DNA from 4 places in the Niveibacterium sp. COAC-50 genome. Region 1 is predicted to be linked to each of the others. Evidence: predicted binding sites of a transcription regulator. Region 1 holds the regulator's gene; each other region holds the start of a gene.
The links. The regulator sigma-54, encoded in region 1, starts transcription at its own class of promoters, with help from an activator protein. The targets are predictions, from matches to a motif close to TGGCACGCTTNCTGCTNA.
Positions count from the first base shown of each region.

Region 2: a site for sigma-54 is predicted at 2,170-2,187, ahead of HH302_RS16330 (PEP-CTERM sorting domain-containing protein). Genes of this name have one in related genera too.
Region 3: a site for sigma-54 is predicted at 1,719-1,736, ahead of HH302_RS22355 (PEP-CTERM sorting domain-containing protein). Genes of this name have one in related genera too.
Region 4: a site for sigma-54 is predicted at 2,812-2,829, ahead of adh (aldehyde dehydrogenase). Genes of this name have one in related genera too.

Region 1 is NZ_JABCJM010000002.1:554,736-559,243, forward strand. Features, by position in the region: gene recA (recombinase RecA) at 1-531, shown strand, start outside; gene recX (recombination regulator RecX) at 552-1,001, shown strand; gene lptB (LPS export ABC transporter ATP-binding protein) at 988-1,710, shown strand; gene HH302_RS10050 (RNA polymerase factor sigma-54) at 1,727-3,202, shown strand; gene hpf (ribosome hibernation-promoting factor, HPF/YfiA family) at 3,214-3,537, shown strand; gene ptsN (PTS IIA-like nitrogen regulatory protein PtsN) at 3,655-4,122, shown strand; gene hprK (HPr(Ser) kinase/phosphatase) at 4,109-4,508, shown strand, end outside.
Region 2 is NZ_JABCJM010000004.1:164,482-168,989, forward strand. Features, by position in the region: gene HH302_RS16320 (TIGR00266 family protein) at 1-557, opposite strand, end outside; gene HH302_RS16325 (M48 family metallopeptidase) at 611-1,771, opposite strand; gene HH302_RS16330 (PEP-CTERM sorting domain-containing protein) at 2,218-3,024, shown strand; gene HH302_RS16335 (CbbQ/NirQ/NorQ/GpvN family protein) at 3,126-3,929, shown strand; gene HH302_RS16340 (hypothetical protein) at 3,943-4,308, shown strand; gene HH302_RS16345 (4Fe-4S binding protein) at 4,315-4,508, shown strand, end outside.
Region 3 is NZ_JABCJM010000006.1:190,696-195,203, reverse strand. Features, by position in the region: gene HH302_RS19315 (PEP-CTERM/exosortase system-associated acyltransferase) at 1-568, opposite strand, end outside; gene HH302_RS19310 (ThiF family adenylyltransferase) at 723-1,589, shown strand; gene HH302_RS22355 (PEP-CTERM sorting domain-containing protein) at 1,834-2,730, shown strand; gene HH302_RS19300 (XrtA/PEP-CTERM system exopolysaccharide export protein) at 2,894-3,517, shown strand; gene HH302_RS19295 (XrtA system polysaccharide chain length determinant) at 3,552-4,508, shown strand, end outside.
Region 4 is NZ_JABCJM010000005.1:249,298-253,805, reverse strand. Features, by position in the region: gene crcB (fluoride efflux transporter CrcB) at 73-456, shown strand; gene HH302_RS18340 (DUF190 domain-containing protein) at 467-781, shown strand; gene HH302_RS18335 (EF-hand domain-containing protein) at 1,051-1,725, shown strand; gene HH302_RS18330 (LysE/ArgO family amino acid transporter) at 1,765-2,367, opposite strand; gene adh (aldehyde dehydrogenase) at 2,882-4,402, shown strand.

The DNA of each region.
Region 1 (4,508 bases):
GGCCTGCAGGCCCGCCTGATGTCGCAGGCGCTGCGCAAGCTGACCGGCAACATCAAGCGCACCAACACCATGGTCATCTTCATCAACCAGATCCGCATGAAGATCGGCGTGATGTTCGGCAACCCCGAAACCACCACGGGCGGCAATGCGCTGAAGTTCTACGCCTCGGTGCGTCTGGACATCCGCCGCACCGGCACGATCAAGAAGGGCGACGAAGTCATCGGCTCGGAGACCAAGGTCAAGGTCGTGAAGAACAAAGTGGCGCCGCCGTTCAAGGAAGCGCACTTCGACATCCTTTACGGCGAGGGCATCTCGCGCGAAGGCGAAATCATCGACATGGGCGTCGAACAGCGCTTTGTCGACAAGTCCGGCGCGTGGTACGCATACAACGGCGAGAAGATCGGCCAGGGCAAGGACAACGCGCGCGAATTCCTGCGCTCGCACCCGGAAACCGCACGCGAAATCGAGAACAAGATCCGCGTACAACTGGGCCTACCTGAACTGCCGGCTGGGGAAGCCGCCGCGGCCTGAACCGACGAGGCACATTGGCGATGAGCGGCGACGAGCTGAAGGCCCGCGCGCTCCGAACGCTGGCGCAGCGCGAACACAGCCGGGCCGAGTTGGCGCGCAAGCTGGCCGCGCACGGTGAGCCGGACGCGGTCGAAGCGGTACTCGACCGGATGAGCGAACTGGGCCTGCTGTCCGACAGCCGCTTTGCCGAAAGTTACGTGCGCAGCCGTGCCGGCCGGCTCGGCCAGCGACGCATCCAGCATGAACTCGCACAGCGCGGCGTGGATCCGGAAACGATCTCCGAAGCGCTGGCGAGTGAGTTGGGCGAGACAGAACTGGAGCGCGCCCGTGCAGTGTGGGCGCGCAAGTTCGGCAGTACGCCGGGCGATGCAAAGGAATGGGCGCGCCAGGCGCGCTTTCTGACCGCCCGCGGATTTTCCGCGGAGGTCGTAAGAAAAGTGTTGAAAGAGCCGTTCGATGAGTCTGCTTAAGGTAGGCGGTCTATCCAAGCGCTACAAGGCACGCACTGTCGTGCGCGATGTCGGCTTCGAAGTCGGCAGCGGTGAGGTGGTCGGCCTGCTCGGCCCCAACGGCGCCGGCAAGACGACCTGTTTCTACATGATCGTTGGCTTGGTGCGTGCCGACGGCGGCACGATCACCCTCGACGACAAGGAAATCACCCACCTGCCGATCCACAAGCGGGCGCATCTGGGCTTGTCCTACCTGCCGCAGGAAAACTCGGTATTCCGCAAGCTCACGGTGGCCGAGAACATCCTCGCAGTGCTCGAACTGCAGAAGCTGCCGAAGGACAAACTCACCGCGCGGCTCGATGAGCTGCTGGGCGAGTTGGGCATCACGCACTTGCGCGATGCAACCGCGATGTCCCTCTCGGGCGGCGAGCGGCGGCGGGTTGAAATTGCCCGCGCGCTGGCCACCAACCCGCAGGTGATCCTGCTCGACGAACCCTTCGCCGGCGTCGACCCGATCGCGGTGATCGATATCCAGAAGATCATCCGCTTCCTGAAGGATCGCAACATCGGCGTGCTGATCACCGATCACAACGTGCGCGAGACGCTGGGCATCTGCGACCGCGCTTACATCATCACCGAAGGGGTGGTGCTCGCCAGCGGCCGCCCCGACGAAATCGTCCAGAACGACAAGGTTCGCGAGGTTTACCTCGGCGAGCATTTCCGACTCTGATCGCGCAACCCCCACGATGAAGCCCTCGCTCCAGCTCCGCATCTCCCAGCAGCTCGCGCTGACCCCGCAGCTGCAACAGTCGATCAAGCTGCTGCAGCTATCGACACTGGAGCTCAACAGCGAAATCGAGCGCATGCTGCTCGAGAACCCCTTGCTCGAACGCGAAGACGCCGAGTCGGACCCGGAAGCCTGGGGGCAATCCGCCACCGCGCCGAGCGGCGACGAACGCACCGACACCGCCAACGATGCGGCGGCCGAAGCGGCCGAGACCTCGCCCGAACCAAGCGAGCCGAGCTTCGACGATGCCGGCAGCTATGACGACGGCCCCACCGAGTGGTCCGGCGAAGGCGGCGGCAGCGGCAGCGGCAATCGCGACGATGACGACGAGACGGATTTCCAGGAATTCCGTGCTGCGCAGACGAGCCTGCGCGACCACCTGGATGAACAAGTTGCCCTAATGCCGCTGTCGGACCGCGATCGCGCGCTGCTGCGCTTCATGATCGAAGCGCTCGACGACGATGGCTATCTGACCCAGCCGCTCGACGAACTGCTGGAGCTGTTGCCGTCCGAGTTTGAAGTTGACGTCGACGAGCTGCAGATCGCCCTCGCGCACCTGCAGAACCTCGATCCGCCGGGCATCGGCGCACGCTCGCCAGGCGAATGCCTGAAGCTGCAATTGCGCCTGCTGCCTGAGAGCGCTGCGCGTGAAGCCGCGATCATCATCGTCGAGCAGCATCTGGAGCTGCTGGCCGCGCGGGATTTCGTGCGACTCAAGCGGCATCTGGGTTGCAGCGACGAAACCCTGCGCGAGGCGCACCAGCTCGTTTGCAGCCTCGATCCGCGCCCCGGTGCGCGGTTTGCCGCAATCGAGACGCGATATGTGATCCCGGATGTGATCGTGCGCAAGGTGCGCGGCCACTGGAGTGCGACACTGAACCCGGACGCGATGCCCAAGCTGCGGATCAACCAGCTCTACGCCGGAATCCTGCAGCAGAACCGCGGCTCGGCCGGATCACTGGCCGGGCAGTTGCAGGAGGCACGCTGGATGATCAAGAACGTGCAGCAACGGTTTGACACGATCCTGCGGGTATCCCAGGCAATCGTTGACCGCCAGCGGCAGTTCTTCGATTATGGGGACGTGGCAATGCGTCCGCTGACACTGCGCGAAATCGCAGAGCAGCTTGATCTGCATGAGTCGACGATCTCTCGGGTGACCACGCAGAAGTACATGGCCACGCCAAGAGGTATCCTTGAACTGAAGTATTTTTTCGGCAGCCACGTCGCCACGGATTCTGGCGGCGCGTGTTCAGCTACGGCGATTCGTGCGCTGATTCGCCAGCTGGTCGCGGCAGAGGATCGCAAAAAACCGCTATCCGATGCGCGGATTGCCGAGCTTCTCGGCCAGCAGGGGATTGTCGTTGCGCGGCGTACCATCGCAAAGTACCGCGAGTCGCTCAACATCCCGCCGGTCAGCCAGCGCAAGATGATCTGAGAGGATAAATCATGAACCTGAACATCACCGGACACCATCTCGAAGTTACCGCCGCGCTCCGCGACTACGTAACATCGAAACTGGATCGCGTGATTCGCCACTTCGATCACGTCACGAGCGTTAACGTGATCCTGTCGGTGGAAAAGCTGAAGCAAAAGGCGGAAGTGACGGTACATGTACGCGGCAAGGACATTTTCGTCGAGAGCATTGACGAAGATTTGTATGCCGCAATCGACGCCATGACGGACAAACTGGACAGGCAGGTTCTCAAGCACAAGGAAAAGTCCTACGATCACGGCCACGAGGCGCACAAGCGCCAATCTGCAGAATCGTAATCACGGTCGCTCTAGTGAATCCCGGCGCGTAAGCTTGCGGAAAGCCCCCGCGCCGAACATGAGCTGACCCCGGATCTGCGCGCCTTCGGGCGCGCAGTGCATTTCTGAACCCCAAGCATGAATCTCATCGCCCCGCTGCTGCCGCCGTCCAATGTGCTCGTCGATCTTGAGGCGAGCAGCAAGAAGCGCGTCTTCGAACAGGCTGGCCTGCTCTTCGAAAACCATCAGGGACTCGCGCGCAGCGCCGTCTACGACGCACTTTTCACGCGTGAAAAGCTCGGCTCCACCGGCCTTGGACAAGGCATTGCGATTCCGCACGGCCGTATCAAGGGCCTGCGCGACGCCGTCGGTGCCTTCATCCGCCTTGCGCAGCCCGTGCCATTCGAGGCCCCGGACGGCAAGCCGGTGAATCTGATGTTCGTGCTGCTGGTGCCGGAAAGCGCCACCGAGCACCACCTGCGACTGCTATCGGAGCTCGCACAGATGTTCTCCGACCGCAGCTTCCGCGATGCACTGGCGCAGGCCAGTGATGCGTCCGAGGCCCACACCCTGTTCGTGAACTGGAACCCGAATGCGGCGAACTAGCGTCGCCCGGATCTACGAGGACAACCGCGACCGGCTCGGCCTGAGCCATCTCGCCGGCCCGCTCGATGTCGAGGTTCAGGTTCCAAATGAGAAAGTGTGGCCAGCCGAGCTGGTAGGCCACCTCAACATCATCCACCCGAACCGCATTCAGGTGATGGGCGAGGCGGAGCTGGGCTGGATTCGTCGCCAGGCACGCGACAAGGTACAGCATCAGCTGGAGAGCATCTTGCTGGCGCACCCGCCAGCGATGATCGTGGCGGACGGATGTGAAGTGCCGCCGCTGATCCAGAGTGCGTTCGAAAGCGCACGCGTCGCAATGTTCACAACCTCGGCCGAGACGGCCCGCGTGATCGATTCGCTGCGCACCTATCTTGCGCGCAACCTTG
Region 2 (4,508 bases), on a different contig from region 1:
AAGAGGCTGGAGAAGATGCCGCCGGCCAGTTGCAGGCGCAACTTGATCCCCGGTTCGTAAGCAACAAGGTGGCTGTTGTCGACGATGTACTCACCGTCGATCTCCCTATCGAGCAGCGCGCCGTAAGCGCCGTACCACAGCGTGCCGCTGCCTTTCACGACAGTGCGGAACAGCCCTTCGCCGGCGATCCACGAGACGAAGCCGGCAAAACCGACGCTGAGCTTGAGCCCTTCGGTGCTGGCCAGATAGGCGCCGGGCTGCAGGTAGAAGGTGTCGTTGTGCAGTTCCAGCGCACGGATACCGCCCGGTGTGGGCTGCACCAGCGTCAGCGAACGCGGGCGCTTGGTGTTGTTCTTGAAGACGTTGACGAACAGCGTCTCGCCGGCGAGGTACTTGCGCAGCAGGCCGGCTAAAAAACCGCCATTTAAGCGCGCCTGCAAGTCGAGGTCGGCCGACATGCTGCTCATCGCATCGGATTCGGCGACCACGCTGTCGCCGGGCTCCAGTGTCAGGTCGACATAGGAAAAAGCATCACTGCCGCGGATTTCCGCTTTCATCGTCGTCTTTCGTCGTGGTTGTACTGGCCAGGCGTCTCGTTTGACGCCGGCATTCATTCCGGGGTCTTCACAAACGCTTGAACCTGCGCCTTCAGCGCCGCAAAGGCCGCGCGATCGTCGCGCCAGGTCTGGGCTGGCAGCTTCGCCAGCCGAGCCTGCAGCTTGGCAATGCGCTCATCGGTGTCGGGGTGGGTGCCGAGGTAGGCCATCGCGCCGCGCGCGGCATCCTGCGCATCGGCATCGCCCAATTGCTTGAGCTGTTTGCGCTCTTCTTCGCGAATCGTGCGGAAGAATCCGATCAGGCCGGCCGGGTTGATCTGCGCACGCGTCAGCAGGTCGAACCCGGCACGGTCTGCCTCGCGCTCGAAGTCGCGCGAATACTTCTGGTTGATCAGCATCGGCGCCGCACCGGCGACGGCGGCAATCAGGCCGGAGGCATCGCCGATCAGCGCCTGCGCCACCGCATAGACGCCGACGCTCTTGATCACCGAGCGCAGGCCGTGCTGCTCGGTCACATGCGAGATCTCATGCGCGAGCACGCCCTGCAGCTGGTCGGGCGAAGTCGCCTTCAGGATCAGCCCGGAGTGAATCACGACCTCGCCGCCCGGCAGCGCGAAGGCGTTGAGGCTGGGGTCGTTGATCACGTGGAAGTGGTAGCGATAGCGGTCACCAGCCTGCGCCACCAGGGGTGCCACCAGCGGTTTGAGCAAGGCCTCGGCCGTCTTGTCCGGCATGAAGGTTTTCTGCACGCGGAACTGCTTGATCGCCGTCTCACCGAGCGATTGTTCCCAATCGGCCGGCAGGCGCCGCGCCACCACGGCACTGAGACCATCGAGCGAGAAGTAGAGCGCCAACGGCAGCAAGACAATCAGGCCCAGCACCGTGGCAAGACTGCCCCAGCCGAGCAAGCGGCGCTTGCGACGATGCTGCCGCAGGCGCTGCACGGCCGGGTGGTCGGCCAGCGCGGATTCCGCCAGCAATGCATGGTCGCTGGTATAGAGCTGCCACGCCGGCAGCGCCGGATGGGTGATGAAGACCAGGCGATCGCTCGCACCGCCGAGGCTGAGCTGCAAGCCCGCCAGAGGCAGATCCACCGCTTCGCCGGCGCCCTCGAAGCGAAGCTGGCCGGCGTGCACCGCCAGCCGCCCGGCACAGCGCCCACCGGGCAGGTTTTCGTTGAAGGCTTGCGCGTCGAATGCGCGATCGGCAGTCATCTGAAGCGTCGATTCCTGTTTGCTTTACTTGTGCCGCCGACTGCACGTGCCACGGAGATCGCGGCAGGAGCCACGACAGCTCTTCAGGCGGAAACCATAGAACAAGCCAAGCAAAATCGCAGCGCGCGCTCGGCAAACGGCGTGCGCAATTTGGGTAAGCGCGCACGATTTCCGCTGCGGCCCAACCAAAATCGCCAAAATTATCGAAGTCGCATTTTCTTACAGCTTTGGCGCGCTTGAAACTGCGCTTGATCAAGCGAATCGGCCCTCTGGGCAGCCAGCACGACCGGGTGGTGTGCCAAACATCACGGCGCACCGGCCGAATCGTGAATTTGTTCCTGTCGACAGAACTATCAAAGTCGCCTGATCGCCCAGCCGAATCTACGTTTTTGTTGAACTGGCACGATTGCTGCTGGTGCAGCGCATCACGACAACGTGGATTCACCATGTCATTCCGCGCACTCACCCTGCTCTGCTGTGCCCTCGTCTCGCACTCTGCCGCCGCTTATGTCATCGACGGCAACCTTCAATCCGACTGGTCGATCAACAGGGCGACCATGACCCCTGGCGCCAGCGTCAAGGGCTATACGGTGGAAGACTGGACACGCAACAGCAGCGGCTACCTCGACCCGGGCTACGGCGGGCAGGCCTACGACGCCGAGGCGCTGTACGTCGACTACGACGCCACCTACCTCTACCTCGGCCTCATCACCGGCCTGAACCCCGCCACGCGCATGGGCAACAACACCTACGCACCGGGCGACTTCCTGATCGATTTCGGCCGCGACGGCAAATTCGAATACGGTTTCACCACCACCGTGATCAAGAACGCGAACGGCAGCCTCTATCGCCCGACGATCCAGGTCGGATCGCTGTACCGCGTCGGCGACGCCGCCAACGGCTGGTACTTCGGCCTGTGGGACAACCAGAACAGCAGCTATGCGCGCGGGCGTGACCCGGTCGCGGTGAAGGCGGGCACGCTGGTCGGCAGCGGCCAGATCGCAACCGGCGGTGCAGTCACCGGCTACGGCAAGTACAGCACCGACACGCATTACATGATCGAGGCCGCGATTCCGCGTGCGCTGTTCGGCGCCGACTGGGGCCTGCCGTTTGATGTGCAGTGGGCAATGCTGTGTGGCAACGATGTGATCAAGGCCGATCCGCCGCTGCCCACGCCCGAGCCGATGAGCCTCGCCCTGGTCGGCAGCGCACTCGGAGCACTGGCACTGAGTCGCCGTCGGCGTTCAGTGTGAGCCGGCATACCGTCTGATCGTCACCCCGCGCGCGGCGCCCGCCGCGCGCAAATTGCCGCGAATCAAGGAAGCACCGGGGCGCGCGGCCGATGCTGCGCCCCATGAACGCACGCATCGAAACGGAAGCCACGCTTCCCTACTACGCCCCCAGCGGCGACGAGGTCGCGCTCTTCGAGCAAGCCTGGCGCAATCGCTTGCCGGTGCTGATCAAGGGGCCAACCGGCTGCGGCAAGACACGCTTTGTCGCGCACATGGCCGCGAAGTTGGGCCTGCCGCTCTACACCGTTGCCTGTCACGATGATCTGTCCGCCGCCGACCTTGTAGGTCGCCACCTGATCGGCGACGGCAAGACCGTGTGGTGCGATGGCCCGCTGACCCGCGCGGTGCGCGAAGGCGGCATCTGCTACCTCGACGAAGTGGTCGAGGCGCGCAAGGACACCACCGTGGTGCTGCACCCGCTCGCCGACGATCGCCGCGTGCTGCCGATCGAGCGCACCGGCGAGCAGCTCGAAGCGCCGCCCGGCTTCATGCTGGTGGTGTCGTACAACCCGGGCTACCAGAACTTTCTGAAGAGTCTGAAACCCTCGACGCGCCAGCGCTTCGTCAGCCTCGCCTTCGACTTCCCGACCGCCGAGCGCGAGATCGGCATCCTGACCGGCGAAACCGCCTGCGATCCGATGCTCGCGCGCCGCCTCGTGTCGATCGCCGGCAGTCTGCGTACGCTCAAGGACGTCGACCTCGAAGAGGCGGTTTCGACACGCCTGCTGGTTTACGCCGCACGCCTGATCGGCTCTGGCGTCGCGCCGCTGGTGGCCTGCCGTGCCGCAATCGTCGAAAGCCTGACGGACGACCGCGAAATCGCCGAGGCCTTGATGGAAGTCGTCGCCGCCACGTTTGGCGTCTGAGCCCATCGTGCCGATGCGCGACGCCGACGACCCCCGCCCGCTCGCGGTTGCCGCCGAAGCGCTGTACCTGATCAACCTGATGCTCGCCCCCGGCCTGGCCTTCGCGGTGCTCGCGTGGCTCTGGTGGCGCCGCCGCCGCACCGCGCATCCGGTCGCGCGAGTCCATCTGGAGCAAGCCTTCCGCGTCAGCCTGGTCGGCGGCGCGTTGATCTTTACCACGCTACTGATCGGCGCGATCGGCGGTTTTCGTGGCCCAGGTGTGTGGGTGGTCGTGATCCTCTACTTCACGGTGGTGCACTCGTCGCTGATCCTGCTCGGCGTTGTCGGCCTGGTCAAAGCGATCAACCGCGAAGCCTGGCGCTACCCGCTGATCGGCTGATACCCCATGAGCGCTCCCGCCGCCGCGCCACGCCGCGTGATCCCGATTGCCAGTGTCGACGCCCCGCGCCGCCACCGCCTGCAGACGCGTCGCACCCTGTTCCAGGCCGGCTTCTTCGTGCTGTTCATTCTCGCGCCGGTATTCAACCTGTTGCGGTACGACCTTGTTGCCGGTCATGCCTGGTTCCTCGGCATGCCGTG
Region 3 (4,508 bases), on a different contig from region 1:
GCCGAGGCTCGGTCAGCACGAACAAGTGGTCGATGCCTTCCCGCAGCGAAATGACGACGCACGCGAGGTACAGACTCACCGGGATAAATGGGAAGCGAGGCGTTGCGCCGCCCGAGCGGAAGTCGTCGTCACTGATCGACACCGGCTTGTCCTGCTCATCTTTCCGGCGCCGGAAGTCGGAGACCACGGCCAATCTGGACACCTCGGCAATCGCCGAGCGGGGGAGTTCTGCCGGATCGATCACCGAGCGATCGAGCGTCGCGGCACAGTATTTCTCGAACGGGAGCGGCGCTGTCGGATCGTCCGGATTGGCCAGGATCATCCGAGTGCAGCCAACCGGCCGCGCATGCTCGCCGCGCGTCCGCAGTACGCAATGCAGGGACTGGGCGTCGTAGTCATCCGTCTCCTCACGGTTCGCCCGCTCGTCCTCGAAGTGCAGATCCTTGCAATACACCTCATGGCGAACGTAAAACGCCTCATGCCGAACCGCGTCGTCGAGCGCCGGAACGATCTCGAAATACTTGCTGAAGCTATCACCCAGATTGCCTGGAACCAGTTCGGCTGACATCTTTGTCTCCGTGCCTGCGGAAGCTCTGTTGTGCCAATCGCCGGGCGTATTGCCTTAATGCGCCGCTAACGTGAGGCTATGATGACGTGAGCGCCTATGTGCTTGCCGGCCTGTGCGGCTGATTACTTGAGGAGCGTCAGAAATGAATCAAAGTATGGCGTCAGGTTTTGATTACGACAACGCGTTCTCGCGCAACCTCGGCTGGACGACCGAAGCCGAGCAGGCTCGGTTGCGTAACGCGCGCGTTGCCGTCGCGGGTCTCGGGGGGGTCGGAGGCTTCCACGTCACGACGCTCGCGCGTCTTGGGGTCGGCAAGTTCTCGATCGCTGATTTCGACGCCTTCGACTACCCGAACTTCAACCGTCAAGCCGGTGCCATGGTCAGCACCGTTGGCAAGCAAAAAGCGGAAGTCATCACTGCGATGACCAAGGACATCAATCCTGAGGCCGACATCCGCGTGTTTCCGAAGGGCGTCGATGAGTCGAACATCGAGGCCTTTCTGGACGGGGCATCGGTCTATGTCGATGGCCTCGACTTCTTTGCCTTCAAGGCTCGCCAGCTCGCTTTCGCGACTTGCCACCGGCTCGGCATACCGGCAGTGACTGCTGCTCCGCTCGGGATGGGAACCTCAGTGCTGGTGTTCTTGCCGGGTGGCATGAGTTTTGAGGACTATTTTGGCTTCGAGGGGCGATCCGACACTGAAAAGGCGCTTCGCTTCCTGGTTGGGCTTGCCCCTCGTCGTTTGCACAACGACTACCTGGTTGAGCCGAACCGTATCAGTCTCAAGGATCGCAAAGGGCCGTCCACCGTCATGGGTTGCATGCTGTGCGCTGGCGCCGCTGCAACCGAGACACTCAAGCTGATCCTCAATCGCGGCGGCGTCCGCGGCGCGCCGTGGGGTTATCACTTCGATGCCTACACCAACCGCTTGGTGCGCACCTGGCGACCCGGTGGGCATCGGAATCCCTTGCAGCGCTTGGCGATCCGCATCGGCGCGCGCATGTTGGCCAAGTCCGCTTAGCCTGCGATCCGGTGGGTGTCGGCAGGCCTTACAGCCACCGGATTTGAACTTGAGCGTGATCTGTCGAGCGCGGTTTTTGAGCTCTCTAAGTGTTTGATAAATCAAAGAATCGCAAGATCGGCTAAAACGTGGCACACCGGTTGCTTATAGCTCTACGACGGGCGAACTGGCCCCGATCGATAGAGATAACTGAAAGGAAGCAACCGTGAAACTGACTAAGCTCTCAAAGATTGCTGCGTCGTTGGTGCTCGTCGGTGCGGCTGCGCAAGCGGTCGCGGGTCCGGTGTACATCAACCGTGGTGCAAGCATCTTCGGTGACGGCAAAACCGGTGAAATCACTCAACTCGGTCTGACGGGTAGCCTTGCTACCTCGATTTACGAGCCGGTGGTTCCTGGCGGCCCGATCGGCCCCGGCGCCAAGATTTACGATACGAACATCAAGTCGATTCTGAATAGCTTCGGTGTTGTGGGTACGACGACCGCGGCTTCGATCAACGGCACCCCGGGTGTCAAGATCACTGATACTGCATCTTCTGGCCAGCGCAATATTGATGCGCTCAACCCGCTTGATCCGCTGACGGATGACACCGAGGGTTTCAACACCCCGGGTGGTTGGGGCATGAGCTTCAACTACTACTTCACCGGTGGCATTAGCGCTGGCGGTACGCCGTATTTCAACGGTGGTTATTTCGACCTCTTCTACGTCAGTGGCGATGCCAACAATGGCAAGCAGCTTCTGCACATGAAGGTGAATGGTTCGGATATCGCTGCGGCTAACTTGGATGTGATGGGCACCTTTACGTTCGACTTCAATGGTGATGGCGACATCACCGATGCGAACGAAACTGCTGATCCGTTTGTGGCTGGTTTCTGGAACGACATTCTGTCGGGCAAGACCTTTGCGGAGGTTGAAGGTGACAAGGGTGTGCTGTCTTGGACGCTCGACACGAACGTTGATCCGCCGCTGCCGACCCCGTCGCAGCTGCGTGCCTTCGTTGGTGCCGATGGGAAAACCCGCTACGTTCGCCAGTCGCAACTCGACTCGTCGATCGACTTCGAAGTTCCGGAGCCGGGCACCCTGTCGCTGCTGGGTCTGAGCATGCTCGGGCTGGCTGCCGGTGCACGTCGGAAGATGAAGTAACAAGTAGCTTCGCATCAAGCAAAGCGGAACGGCCCGAAAGGGCCGTTCCGCTTTTTTGCGGTCGACAAACTGAACCGTGTCATTTTTGGCGCATCCACTGGCGGGGCTCGCGTACCATCGTCCAGGCGTTTGCGTGTTTGTGCTCGTTCATTGGGGGGTCGTCATGGCTCGCGGTACTCTTGTCAAAGCGTCTTGGTTTGCATGTGTTGTGTCCGCTCTTGCGTTGTTCGTCAGCGGGTGTGCTACTCAGTACCCGCCAGCGCCAAGCGGCGCTGTGGCCTCGGACTACAACTATCTGATCGGTGCTGGCGACATGCTGAGCGTTGTCGTGTGGCGCAACCCGGAGTTGTCGATGGGGGTTCCTGTTCGGCCTGATGGCAAGATCACGACCCCGCTGGTTGAGGATCTGCCTGCAATGGGCAAGGATCCCTCAACGCTTGCTCGTGACATCGAGAAGCAGCTAGCCAAGTACATTCGGGATCCGATTGTCACCGTTGTGGTGACGGGTTTTGTCGGGCCCTACAGCGAGCAGATCCGGGTTGTCGGCGAGGCGGCCAAGCCGCAGATCCTCCCGTACAAACAGAAGATGAGTCTTCTTGACGTCATGATCGCCGTGGGCGGTATCACTGACTTCGCGGACGGCAACAAGGCAAGCATTTTGCGCACTGCCGAAGGTGGCAAGCAGTACAGCGTTCGCTTGAAGGATCTGCTCAAGCGTGGCGACGTTTCCGCGAACGTGGATATGCGCCCGGGTGACGTTCTGATCATTCCCCAAGGCTGGTTCTAAGCACGTCTCGCGCTCATTCGACAGGTCGTACAAATTGGAAGAACTTCTCGCAAGTGCAATAGCTCACGCCCGCGGAATGTGGCGGTATCGCTGGTGGGGCTTGCTCGCGGCCTGGATCGGCGGTGTCGTACTGGCCGTGGTGGTGATGCTGATCCCCGACAAATACGAGGCACGCGCTCGCGTGTTCGTCGACACACAGTCGGTGTTGAAACCGCTCATGCAAGGTTTGGCGGTCCCAACCAACGTTGAGCAGCAGGTCACGATTCTGAGTCGGACGCTGATTAGCCGACCCAACGTTGAGAAGCTGATCCGGATGGCGGACCTTGATCTGGACGTCAAGACCCGTGAGCAACGTGAGGTGTTGATCGATGACCTGATCAAACGTCTTCAGGTCACCGGGGCCGGTCGCGACGATCTTTTTGTGCTCACCTTTAAGGACACAAATCCGGAACGCGCGAAGCGCGTTGTGCAAGCGTTGGTTTCGATCTTCGTCGAATCCGGTCTTGGCGATAAGCGTAAGGATTCCGATGAGGCGCGCCGCTTCATCGAAGAGCAGATCAAGAGTTACGAAACGAAACTGGCTGACGCCGAGAATCGCCTGAAGGAATTCAAGCTCAAGAACCTTGCGTTGTTTGGAGACTCCGGAAAAGACGCTGTTTCGCAGATTGGCGATCTAACAGCCAAGCTCAATCAGGCCAAGCTCGAACTTCGCGAGGTTCAGAACTCGCGCGATGCGCTCAAGCGTCAGCTCGCAGGCGAAGACCCGGTTTTCCTGCCTGATAGCGGCCAGGCCTCGGCCGGTAGCATCTCCATCCCGGAGATCGACGGTCGTATCGACGCCATGAAGAAACAACTGGATGCACTGCTCCAGCGCTACACCGACCAACATCCAGACGTCGTCGGGACGCGTCGGGTCATCGAGCAGCTTGAGGCGCAGAAGAAGCAAGAGGTGGAGTCACGTCGCAAGAGCGGTGGCATGTCTGGTTCGCTT
Region 4 (4,508 bases), on a different contig from region 1:
TTGATCAGCACGCCTCGGCAGTACAATCGCCCCAGGGCCCGCGCGCTAAGGGCCTGACCTGATGGAGCTTCCATGCTGTATTCGATTCTTGCGATCAGCGTTGGCGCCGCCGCCGGCGCGGTGTTGCGCTGGCTGCTTGGCACCTCGCTCAACGCACTGTTTCCCACCGTGCCGCCGGGCACGCTGGCGGCAAATCTGATTGGCGGTTATCTGATCGGCGTGGCGATCGTGTTCTTCGCCGATCAGCCGGGGCTCGCCCCCGAATGGCGACTGTTCGTGATCACCGGCTTCCTTGGTGGCTTGACCACTTTCTCCACCTTTTCGGCCGAAGTCACCACCCTGCTGCAGCAGGGGCGGCTCGCCTGGGCGCTCGGCGCGGTGTCGATTCACGTGGCCGGTTCGCTGTTGATGACGCTCGCCGGCATGGCCAGCGTCGGGCTGCTCAAACGCTTGTAAGGAGACCACCATGCAAGGCGTGCTGCTGAACTTCTACACCGAACAGAACCGCAAGCATCACGGCCGCCCGCTCGCCGACTGGTTGCTCGACGAAGCGCGCCGCCTCGGCGTAACGGGCGCTACGGTGCTGCACGCGGCCGAAGGCTTTGGCCGCGCAGGGCGGCTCCACGCCGCGCACTTCTTCGAACTCGCCGACCAGCCGGTGGAGGTTTCGATGGCCGTCTCGCCAGCGGATGCCGATCGCGTGATGGCGCGCCTGCGCGAGGAAGGCATCAAGCTCTTCTACGTGCGGATCCCGGTGGAGTTCGGCACCACGGCCGACTAGCTGATCCACACCGCCGGCGGCATTCGCTGCCGGGGGCCACTCTTCCTTGCCGGCGCAGCGGCAGATCTTGCCGCTGCAGCGTGCGCTGGCCTCGCTCGTTTCCCCAAGACCCAGCGGCAAAACCCTGGCGTGAACTGCGACCGGAGCGTACGCATCTGGTAATAACCATGACTGCATTCTGGTGTGGAACTGGCGTGTACAGGCCATGACTGCCCGCCCGGCAGCGGCCGCCCATCGCAGGCGCGGCAACCCACACGGAGGAGCACACCATGAGCATCAGCGGCATTTCATCCGGCGCCAGCCAGTTCGCCAGTGCGCTGTTTTCGAAGATCGACACACGCCAGCAGGGCTACATCTCGGAAGACGACCTCACGACCGCCTTCAGCATGGTCGACAAGGCGCGCGGCAAGAGCAGCAATATCGACGCGGCCGAGGTCTTCAAGCAGTTCGACAGCGACAGCGACGGCAAGGTCACGAAGGACGAATTCTCAAGCGCGATCGAGAACCTCGCTTCGCAGCTCGACCAGCAGTTGATGAGCTCGCGCATGGGCGGCCCAGGCGGGCCTGGTGGTGCCGGTGGCATGCCGCCCCCGCCGCCGAAGGACGACACCGGTTTCACGAAAGATCAGCTGAGCAGCCAGATCGAGGAAATCGGTAGCAAGGACAGCAAGCGCACCGACCTGCTGAACAAAATCGTCAACAACTTCGACGATGCGGACAGCGACGGTGACGGCAAGGTCAGCTTCAAGGAAGCGATGGCCTACGACAAATCGACGCAGACCAGCGACAGCGGCACGACGTCGGACACCAGCAATACGAACGCGCAGGCCAACAGCGAGGCGCAGTTGATGATGAAGATTCTGCAACTGGCGCACGCTTACGGCACCTTCGGCACCGATCAGAACAGTGCCGGGGTCGCCAGCCTGCTCTCGACGCAGGCCTGATGCGACGCCAACGCCGGGGTGCCGTCGCGCCCCGGCAAGTCAGCGCAGCAACGAGATCGCAATGATCCCCATGCCGACGCCGATCATGGCATCGAGCACCCGCCACGAAGCCGGCTTGGCGAACAACGGTGCCAGCCAGCGCGCGCCGTAGCCGAGCAGCATGAACCAGCTGACCGACGCGGCGATGCAGCCGAGCCAGAAGCCGACGCGGTCCAGCCCATGCTCACGCCCGCCGATCGAGCCGATCAGCACGATCGTGTCGAGATAGGCGTGCGGGTTGAGGTAGGTAAAGCCGAGCACCAGCACGATTGCCTGCTTCAGCGGCATCGGCGGCGCGTCAGCGGGCGTCAGTGCGTGCGCACTGAAGGCCGAGCGCAAGGAACGCAGGCCGTACCACATCAGGAACGCAGCACCACCCCAGGTCGCCACTTCCACCGCCACCGGGAAGTGTTCGATCACCTTGCCCATGCCGGTCACGCCGAGCCCGATCAGGAAGGCATCGGACAGCGCGCACACGAGAATCGTCGGCAGCACATGCTGCCGCGTGAGGCCCATCTTCAGCACATGCGCGTTCTGCGCGCCAATCGCCATGATCAGACCGGCGGTAACGAGAAAACCTTGAAAGATGACGTGGGTGTTCATGCTGCACCTGATCGCTCTGCTTGTTATCGAGGCCCGTCGATACGCCCGCCGCCGCGCGAGGCAGCAAGGAGAGGCGGCAACGCTGACCGGCACCGGATCGGTGTGCGGACGTATCGACTGCGTGGGCACTCGCGGCACCTTTGTAGGACCGCGGAGAACAGGATAGCGGCCAAAGCAGCATCGAATTAGCAATCTGAAATATGCAGACAGATCATTAGCACTGCTAATAGTTCGACCCGGCACCGCGCTCCCCTGACTTCCATGCTGTCTGAAAGCGAACGGACGTCGCTCGCACCGCTGCCGCTGTCCAGTCTTTGAACACGCGGTGTTCCATTACTGGACACCGCGGCACGCAGAACCCTCCACGCGCACTCAAGGCCAATCGGGGCGCAATGCCCGCCCGGCATGGGTTTCCGGCTGATCGAGCTGCGCCGCCAAAACGCTTGGCACGGGCACTGCACAGGTACGCCACGAGGCGAAGCAATCGCCCGCACACCTACAACAGGAGGAGACCATGACCTACGCACTGCCCGGCCAAGCTGGCGCGCCCGTCCAGTTCAAGCAGCGTTACGACAACTTCATCGGCGGCAAGTGGGTGCCCCCGGTGCGTGGCGAGTACTTCGATAACATCACGCCAATCACCGGCAAGCCCTTCTGCCAGGCAGCACGATCCGGCGCCGAGGACATCGAACTGGCGCTCGACGCCGCACACGCCGCCGCCGACAAGTGGGGGCGCACCTCGCCGGCCGAGCGTTCGAACATCCTGCTGAAGATCGCCGAGCGCATCGAGGCCAACCTCGAGCGCCTCGCCTATGCCGAGACGGTGGACAACGGCAAGGCGATCCGCGAGACGCTCAACGCCGACATCCCGCTCGCGGTCGATCACTTCCGCTACTTCGCCGGCGTGCTGCGCGCGCAGGAAGGCTCGATCAGCGAAATCGACGAGAACACGATCGCCTACCACTTCCACGAGCCGCTGGGTGTGGTCGGCCAGATCATCCCGTGGAACTTCCCGATCCTGATGGCCGCGTGGAAGATCGCGCCGGCGCTGGGGGCCGGCAACTGCGTGGTACTGAAGCCCGCCGAATCGACGCCGATCAGCATCCTGGTACTGGTCGAACTGATCGCCGACCTGCTGCCGCCCGGCGTGCTCAACATCGTCAACGGCTTCGGCCGTGAAGCCGGGATGCCGCTCGCGACCAGCAAGCGCATCGCGAAGATTGCTTTCACCGGCAGCACCGCAACGGGCAAGGTGATCGCGCAAGCGGCCGCCGGCAACCTGATCCCCGCGACGCTGGAGCTGGGCGGCAAGTCGCCCAACATCTTCTTCGCCGACGTAGCGGCGCAGGACGACGACTTTCTCGACAAGGCGATCGAGGGCCTCGTGCTGTTCGCCTTCAACCAGGGCGAGGTCTGCACCTGCCCGTCGCGTGCGCTGATCCACGAATCGATGTACGACGAATTCATGGATCGCGTACTCGCCCGCGTGCGCGCGATCAAGCAGGGCAACCCGCTTGATGCCGCGACGATGATGGGCGCACAGGCCTCGCAGATGCAGATGGACAAGATCCAGAGCTACCTCGCGCTGGGCAAGCAGGAGGGCGCGAACTGCCTGATCGGTGGCGAACGGGCACAACTTGGCGGCGTGCTGGCAGAGGGCTACTACATCCAGCCGACGATGTTCCGCGGTCACAACAAGATGCGCATCTTCCAGGAAGAGATCTTCGGCCCGGTCGTGGCCGTGACTACCTTCAAGGACGAGGCGGAGGCGCTCGCAATTGCCAACGACACGGTCTACGGGCTCGGCGCAGGCGTGTGGACGCGTGACGCCAACACCGCCTACCGCATGGGCCGCGGCATCAAGGCCGGCCGGGTGTGGACCAACTGCTACCACGCCTATCCGGCGCACGCGACCTTCGGCGGCTACAAAGAATCGGGCATTGGCCGCGAAACGCACAAGATGATGCTGGACCACTACCAGCAGACGAAGAACCTGCTCGTCAGCTACTCCCCCAAGGCGCTCGGCTTCTTCTGAGAACGCTTCGCTCGGCTACTGCGCGTCCCGATCTCGAAGCTGCGATGCTCGCCGTACCGGATGTACGGCTGCGCTTCTCACTTCGACCTCGGGCCGCTCGTGACGC